One region of the Rhizobium sp. BE258 genome, then DNA from elsewhere that is predicted to be linked to it. Evidence: riboswitches for the same ligand, from Rfam matches in the RefSeq annotation. Region 1 holds a riboswitch; the other holds the start of a gene.

The links. Region 1 has a riboswitch for glycine ahead of gcvT (glycine cleavage system aminomethyltransferase GcvT). Riboswitches for the same ligand answer to the same signal wherever they lie in the genome.
Region 2: linked by a shared signal. The riboswitch ahead of J2X43_RS29380 (D-amino acid dehydrogenase) and the one ahead of gcvT (glycine cleavage system aminomethyltransferase GcvT) in region 1 are both predicted to bind glycine.

The regions. Positions count from the first base shown of each region.
Region 1 is NZ_JAVDWL010000009.1:99,677-103,991, forward strand. Features, by position in the region: gene J2X43_RS26950 (hypothetical protein) at 1-270, shown strand; gene J2X43_RS26955 (copper chaperone PCu(A)C) at 345-1,331, opposite strand; gene J2X43_RS26960 (hypothetical protein) at 1,408-1,761, opposite strand; glycine riboswitch at 1,948-2,040, shown strand; gene gcvT (glycine cleavage system aminomethyltransferase GcvT) at 2,191-3,327, shown strand; gene gcvH (glycine cleavage system protein GcvH) at 3,352-3,714, shown strand; gene gcvP (aminomethyl-transferring glycine dehydrogenase) at 3,714-4,315, shown strand, end outside.
Region 2 is NZ_JAVDWL010000011.1:82,100-86,414, reverse strand. Features, by position in the region: gene J2X43_RS29385 (NAD-dependent succinate-semialdehyde dehydrogenase) at 1-1,130, opposite strand, end outside; gene J2X43_RS29380 (D-amino acid dehydrogenase) at 1,147-2,415, opposite strand; glycine riboswitch at 2,571-2,664, opposite strand; gene J2X43_RS29375 (sulfite exporter TauE/SafE family protein) at 2,747-3,481, opposite strand; gene J2X43_RS29370 (MFS transporter) at 3,714-4,315, shown strand, end outside.

The DNA of each region.
Region 1 (4,315 bases):
ATGACACAGGTCGTGACCATATCGGCAAGCACTGCGGCTGCCGCCTTCGACTCGTTGCGGATCGCTCCGCGCGTTCCGGCAAGCATGGCCGCGAAGGATGCCCGCAGGATTGCCGAGCGCCAGCTGCGTGGCGTCGAAGCGGCCGACGAACATGAAGAAATGCCGAACATCATCCAGTCGACGGAAGTGGCGCTGGACCTGATGACCAAGGGCAACAAGCAGCCGCAGGCAGGCCTGCAGCACGCGCTTAAATCCTACGAAGACTTCTAACTTCTGTCCCCGGAAGGCAGAAAGGCCCGCGGTCTGTGACGCGGGCCTTTTTGTTGGTTGCCTTGACGGGCGTGTTACTTGCCTTGCGCCGAGAGCACCTTCAGCGTCACATCGACCTTGCCCGCCTTTTCGAATGTCAGCGTCACCGGAACTGTGTCACCCTGCTTGAAGGGCGCCGTGACTTTCTGGAACATCAGATGCAGGGCGCCGGGCTCAAGCTTGACGGTCCCGCCCGCAGGAATGGCGATGCCACCCTTCAGCTCGCGCATCTTCATGACGTTGTTCTCGGTCTTCATCTCATGCATCTGCACCTCGCCGGCATTTGGCGACGTGATGGCGACAAGCGTATCATCGCTCTTGCCGTTGTTCTTGACCGTGAAGAAGCCACCGCCGACAGGTTGGCCCGGAAGCATCGCCTTGGCAAAGGCGCCGGATATTTCGAGATCGCCGATCTTTGCCTCGTCGCCCGCGGGCGCCGCCATCGCCATTCCGGCCATACCGCTCATGTCCATGCCCGCCATGTCGTCGTGGCCATGGCCGTGACCGCTGCCCTCGACCACCTTCAGCACCGGCGCCGGGCTCTTCAGCTTGTGCGGATCGCTGCCATCGGCGGCGATCTGATCCCAGGCCTCGACGGTATCGCCGCAGAGCTGCGTGACCGGGAAAGCCAGCGAGGTGCCGGCATCGATGCCGGAGACCTTACCCTGGATCACGAAGGTGTCGTAGAAATCATCGGAGAGATTGCCGCCCTTCCAGCGGATCTCGATCGCGCCCGACTTCACCGGCGTACCGTGATTGTCGTAGCTCCTCTTGTAGTCGCCCTTGATGACCTCGAGCTCCCAGCCGGCCTTCGGCTGCGGCTTGGCGAAGACAAAGCCTTCCGGCAGCTTCACCTGCACTTCATTCGTCGGCTTGCCGTCACAGCCATGCGGGACCTGCAGCGTTGCCAGGATGGTGGCTTCCTGCGCCGCCTCGGCGTCGAGAAAGGTCACATGCGCGCTAGCGGCCGTCGCGGCAAAGGAAAGGGCAGCGGCAAGGCCAAGGGTTTGAACGGTTTTCATCTGATATCTCCTCGCCGTCATCCGCATCGTCTTGGCGGGCTCCGGCATCATATTGCATTTCGGTTCGGGTTGGAGATCAGGCCAGAACCGGCGGCCCCCGAGATTTCGGCTGCGTCACTGCGCGAAGCGGCAGGGCCGCGATATCGCTCGTCAGGCCGTTCTCGAACGAAGCAAATTCGAGTTTCAGCCATGCGGCAGCATCCGGCGCGGGCAGGATCACCGAGGCAGCGAGACGGCACACGTCGCAATTCGGCCCCATCGGGATCCGCTTGCCTTCGTCATCCTTGACGGTGACGCAGAGCGAGGCGAAGGAACCGCCAGGCAGTGTATATTCGGCAGCGTTGTAAAGCGGCTCAGCGCCGAGTTGCGGCAGCTGGTGCCCAAGGCCGAGCAAAAGCAGGCTCAGCGCGCAGATCATGCGCGTCAGCATCCCTGCTTTCCGGCTCCTTGCAGTCATCCAATCCCCTCACCGCTGGTGTCGCGATTAATCACTTTATTGGCGAAAAGCAAAAGCCGATTTGACGCAGAATGCAATTCGCGCCGGGGCGGCGCGACAAAAATTTGTTCGGCGGCGACATTCCCCTCTTGCCAAGCACCCGTTCCGCCCGATAATTGCGGCAACCTTGTTGGGAGAAGCTGGTTTGCAAGAACCAGTGCCGAAGGAGCAACCGCCCCGGAAACTCTCAGGCAAAAGGACCACAAGGGGCAGACGGAACTCTGGAGAGAGGCGTTCTCGAAACGCTCGCCGAAGGGATAACAATCTCAGGCGCAAGGACAGAGGGGGCTCGATAACGAGGCGTAACTGCGCCTTCATTTGAGCCCGCGCATGGACTTCCACGCGCAACGACCGGAGGCGTCATTGGACGATACTGCTGCCCTCAAGAAAACCCCGCTTCATGCGCTGCATCTGTCGCTCGGCGCCCGCATGGTTCCTTTCGCAGGCTACGACATGCCGGTGCAATATCCGGCCGGCGTGATGAAGGAGCATCTGCAGACCCGCCAGGCTGCCGGCGTCTTCGACGTTTCGCATATGGGCCAGGTCATCGTGAAGGCGAAGACCGGCAAGTATGAGGATGCAGCCCTCGCGCTCGAAAGCCTCGTACCCGTGGACATTCTCGGTCTCGCCGAGGGACGCCAGCGCTATGGCTTCTTCACCGACGACAATGGCGGCATCCTCGACGATTTGATGATCACCCATCTCGACGACCACCTGTTCGTCGTCGTCAACGCCGCCTGCAAGGACGAAGACGTCGCGCATATGCAGAAACATATCGGCGACCGCTGCGACATCACCGTGCTCGACCGCGCGCTCGTTGCGCTGCAGGGACCGCGCGCCGTCGATGTGCTCGCCGAACTCTGGGCCGATGTCGCCGCCATGAAATTCATGGACGTGCGCCACTGCCGCCTGCACGACGTTTCCTGTCTCGTCTCCCGTTCGGGCTATTCCGGCGAGGACGGCTTCGAAATCTCCATTCCCGCCGACAAGGCCGAGGATGTCACCAAGCGGTTGCTTGAGCATCCCGATGTCGAGGCAATCGGCCTCGGCGCCCGTGACTCGCTCCGCCTCGAGGCCGGTCTCTGCCTTTATGGCAACGACATCGACACGACGACGACGCCTGTCGAAGCGGCCTTGGAATGGGGCATGCAGAAGGCCCGCAAGACCGGTGGCGCCCGCGCCGGCGGTTTCCCGGGTGCTGCACGCATTCTCTCCGAACTCGACAATGGCGCCACGCGCCGCCGCGTCGGCCTGAAGCCCGAAGGCAAGGCGCCGGTGCGCGGCCACGCGAAGCTCTACGCCGATGCCGAAGGCAAGACCGAGATCGGCGAAGTTACGTCCGGTGGCTTCGGCCCGAGCGTCGAGGGCCCCGTTGCCATGGGCTACGTGCCCGTCTCGCATGCGGCTGCCGGAACCGAAATCTATGCTGAAGTGCGCGGCAAATATCTGCCGATCACCGTCAGCGCCCTGCCCTTTATCACGCCGACCTACAAACGCTGAACCTTTTCCAGAGAGGACCTTTCCATGCTGAAATTTACCGAAGAACACGAATGGCTGAAGATCGAAGGCGGCGTTGCAACGGTTGGCATCACCAATTACGCGGTCGACCAGCTCGGCGACCTGGTTTTCGTCGAACTGCCTGAAGTCGGCGCGACTTTCGGCAAGAATGACAATGCCGCGACCGTCGAATCCGTGAAGGCTGCTTCCGACGTCTATTGTCCGCTTGATGGCGAAATCACCGAAGTGAACCCGGCCATCGTTGCCGATCCGTCGCTGGTCAATTCCGATCCGCAGGGTGCCGGCTGGTTCTTCAAGCTGAAGCTTGCCAATGCAGCTGATGCCGATGGCCTGCTCGACGAGGCGGCCTACAAGGAGCTCACCGCGTAATGACGACGCCGACGGAATTCCAGTTTACTGATTACCAGCCGTATGACTTCGCAAACCGCCGTCATATCGGACCGTCCCCGGCCGAAATGACCGATATGCTCAAGGTCATCGGCTATAACAGCCTCGACGGGCTGATCGATGCGACCGTGCCGCCCTCCATCCGCCAGAAGGCGCCACTCGTCTGGGGCGCGCCGATGACGGAACGCGAGGCGCTCGACAAGCTGCGCGAGACCGCCAACAAGAACAAGGTTCTGACCTCGCTGATCGGCCAGGGCTATTACGGCACGATCACGCCGCCGGTCATCCAGCGCAACATCCTGGAAAACCCGGCCTGGTACACGGCCTATACGCCCTACCAGCCTGAAATTTCGCAGGGCCGCCTCGAAGCGCTCCTGAACTACCAGACGATGATCTGCGACCTGACCGGTCTCGACGTCGCCAACGCATCGTTGCTCGACGAAGCGACGGCCGCTGCCGAAGGCATGGCGATGGCCGAGCGCGTTTCGAAGTCGAAGGCCAAGGCTTTCTTCGTCGATGCCGCCTGCCATCCGCAGACGATCGAGCTGATCAAGACGCGCGCCGAGCCGCTCGGCTGGAGCGT
Region 2 (4,315 bases), on a different contig from region 1:
AAAGTGCCGGCACCTTCGATGCGCTTGCCACCGGTCAGAACCTTGGCGCCCTTGGCAACGGCATCGCCGACATGGTCCTCTACCTTGGCGAGACCCTGCTCATCGATCAGCGGCCCAATGGTGACGCCCGAGGTAAAGCCGTCGCCGACGGACATCGCTTCGACCTTGGCGGCGAGCTTGGCAGCAAAGGCGTCATAGATGCCTGACTGGACATAGAGACGGTTGGCGCAGACGCAGGTCTGGCCAGCATTGCGATATTTAGAAGCGATTGCGCCTTCGACGGCAGCATCGAGGTCGGCATCATCGAAGACAATGAACGGTGCATTGCCGCCGAGCTCGAGGCTGACCTTCTTGATCTGATCCGAGCACTGGCGCATCAGGATACGGCCGACTTCGGTGGAGCCGGTAAAGCTGATCTTGCGAACCTTTTCGTTTCCGCAGAGTTCTTTGCCGATAGCAGGGCCGTTTTCGCCGACGATGACGTTTAACACGCCTGCCGGAACTCCCGCATGTTGAGCAAGTACGGCAAGGGCGATCGCCGAAAGCGGTGCTTGCTCGGTCGGCTTCGAAACGACGGTGCAACCAACGGCAAGTGCCGGTGCAATCTTCCGCATCATCGTTGCAGCGGGAAAATTCCAAGGTGTGATCGTGCCCACAACGCCAATGGGTTGCTTAATGACGAGCATGCGTTTGTCGGCAGACGGTGCCTGAATGGTTTCGCCGTAAATGCGCTTTGCTTCTTCAGCAAACCACTCGATGTACGAGGCGGCAGACAGGACTTCCCGGTGCGCTTCAGCTAACGGCTTGCCCACTTCAGCCGTGAGGATTCTCGCGAGATCGTCCACGTGGGAAACAATTAAGCTAAACCATTTGCGCAGAATAGTGCCACGCTCCTTGGCAGCCATTGCCGCCCAGGACGGATACGCCGCATAGGCTGCGTCGATCGCTTTACGGGCGTCTGCAGCGCCCATGTCGGGTAGCGAAGCCAGTACTTCGCCGCTTGCCGGGTTGAACACGTCGAAGGTTGACGTCGCGTCGCCCTTCGTCCATTCGCCGTTAACGAAGCCGGCGCTCCGCAAAAGGCGCCGGGAAAATTGCAAGTGTTTTGTGAGCGCGGTTGTGACAGCCATTTGATTTTACCGCTCTTCAGCGACCGGCACGTCTGTCAGAGAGCCGCGTCTCATGCACTGAAGAAACGTCCGGAGGAAACGCCTGACTGATTTCCGATCCAACGAGTTCTGCTGTCGCAGCTGAGAGCGTCCATCCTAGATGGCCGTGGCCGGTGTTATAGAAAACTCCACGCCTTTTGCCAGGTCCAACACGAGGCAACATATCGGGCATCATCGGTCTCAGACCGGCCCAGGGTACAACATTTGCCGTACTCATATTCGGAAACAATTCTCTGCTCCAGGAGAGCAGCGGCATAATTCTATCATTTCTGATATCGCGGTTGTCACCGTTGAACTCTGCTGTGCCGGCAATGCGCATCCGACCCACGCCAAGCCTGCTCGTCACAATTTTAGCATCGTCATCAAGCAAACTCACCCATGGCGCTGCCGACTGGCTCTCCGTGTCATTGAGGTTCACAGTTATCGAATATCCCTTCACGGGGTAAACATTTACACGGTCACCCACCTGCGAGGCAAAGCGACGGCTTGCCACGCCTGCACAAATGACAACCGCATCGAATTCGGCGCACCCGTCATCGGTCTTCCAACGCACTCGTATCGACTTTCCATTATGCTCAAGTGAATTCACATCCGCATCTTGCACGAGGCGAACCCCGCGACGCACTGCGGCGGCGGCGAGGCCGCGCGTAAATTTGTGGATGTCGCCTGTAGAATCTGAAGGCGTATGGAACCCTCCGTAAAACTCACCTGTGAGGGCTGGTTCGAGAAGATGAATCTCCTCGTTTGTAAGCTCCGTCCGTTCGAGGCCGCCCGCCAGCAACATACTGTTGACCTTTTTGGCATGCTCGAAGCCTGAACGGGAACGATAAATGTGAAGGATTCCACGGCGTTCGTGGTCGAAATCAATGCTCTCATCCTTGGCAATCTGGAAAAGGCGTTTGCGCGCTTCAATCGCCAATTTCGTTGTATAGATCGTGTTCTTTTCGTAGTTATGGATGTTCGAAATAAACTCTGCCATCCACGAATATTTGTGTAATGACGGTTTCGGGTTGACGAGTAGGGGGGCATCTTTACGAAGCAGCCATTTAAGCCCCTTAAATATTGTGGACCAATTGTTCCAGACTTCCGCGTTTGACGCAGACAACTGCCCTCCATTCGCGAAGGACGTTTCCATGGCCGGATAGCGATTTCTGTCAAAAAGGGTAACGTCGTAACCACGTAGAATGAGATCGTACGCTGTAGTCACACCGGCAATGCCGGCTCCGATGATTGCAATCTTCGTCAAAACAGAGCTCCTTGTTTGCGCATGTGATGCATCCCATCGGTGCACCGAGCCCCATCTGTCTTGAAACCTGAGAGCTTCACCCAGCCAACCGTTATCTGGTGCTAGGTTTTCTCCGTCGGTAGGCAATGATTGATATCGCCATTCTCCAGATATTCGCTGCTAGTCTGGTCCTTTTGCCTGAAAGTTTCCGGGGCGGTTGCTCCTTCGGCGGTAGTCTCAGTAAAGTCTACTCTCTCCCAGATCGCACGTGCGAACACCCGATCTTCTAAGTGCCGATTGGAGTTAGCGCCAATTGGTGATGCCTTTGGTCCAATAGGCCAGAGCTATAGACTCAACCCGCCGCGCGAAAGAACAAGACCGACATTATTAATCCTGTCACGATGACGAAAATGCGTACTATGTGATTGGGCAATCGACTTGCAAGTTTCCCGCCGAAGAATCCGCCGAACGCGGCCGCAACCATCATAGGCAAAGCCCATTGCCACTCCACGATCCCCGCCAGCGCAAAGGTCACTACTGCTATGACTGACAGCGTCAAGGAAACGACATTCTTGATGGAATTCATCAACGGCATATCAGTCATGCCGGCCATGCTCAGAGCTGCCAAAAGCACCACGCCAAGACCGCCATTAAAATAGCCACCTAGCACAGCGACACAAAACACGCCGGGAATTAGCCATGACGAAGCGCTGCCATCTCCCCGTCGTTGTAGATATCTCGAGATTGCAGGCCCAGCAGCAAACATTGCTGTGCTAGCAAGTAGGAGGTAGGGAACAATCTGCTGGAACGTTTTGTTCGATGTGACAAGTAGGAGGAGTGCACCCATGAGCCCTCCCGCAAGTGCGACGAGGCACAGGCCCAGAAGCATCGAACGGCTCAACTTCCTCAACTGGGGTAGCAGCGCGCCAGTCGCAGTGACATAGCCTGGCAACAAAACAACTGCGCTCGTTGCGTTTGCAGTTACTGGCAAGACGCCGAAATGCACTAGCGCGGGAAAAGTCAAGAAGCTTCCACCTCCCGCGAGAGCATTCAGCATTCCAGCAAGGAACGCGGCAAAAAATAACATGAAGATCGCGCTTATCTCAAAATCTCACTGCGTCTTCGCTGTTTAGGGACGCTTCTAAGATTAACGGCCTTTACTCCCGGAAAGAAAAATCCTCCAATAGTGCGAGGCTATAGCTGCCCATAGTTCGTTTATTGGCTTCTATACATGGACAGCGATTAGGCTCTTCCCGTGCTCAACTAGCCCGGATGTCGAACTTCCGGTCCGTCAGGCGACAATCATGGGAGGAACCGTCATGTCGCAAATCAATCAAACACCCAAAAAGTCGAACGGCGCGAGGGTCATAGCTGCCGCGATGATCGGCAACGCGCTAGAATTCTATGACCTCTTCATCTACGGATTTCTGGCAATCATAATCGCCAAAGTCTTCTTCCCCGCCGAGTCTGAATTCGTCTCGCTGCTCATCACGGTAGGCACTTTCGGGGCTTCCTATATCATGCGTCCGCTCGGCGCCGTCGTACTTGGCGGCTACGCCGACCGCCGCGGCCGCAAGGCGGGGATGATGCTCACGATCTGGAGCATGGGGCTGGGGACTGCGCTAATTGCGTTCGCCCCTTCATACGCGGCGATCGGCTTGATTGCACCGATGCTCGTTATCCTCGGGAAACTGCTCCAAGGTTTCTCCGCAGGCGGCGAGTTCGGGACGTCTGTATCGTTCGTGACGGAACACGCACCCAAGAACAGCAAGGGCTTCTATGCGAGCTTTCAGGTCGTTGGCATAGGCCTCGCTACCGCGCTCGCTGCTGGCGCTGGCGTGGCTCTCAACAGCTCACTTCCGTCAGAGGCGATTGTTGAATGGGGATGGAGACTGCCCTTCATCTTTGGTCTGATGATCGT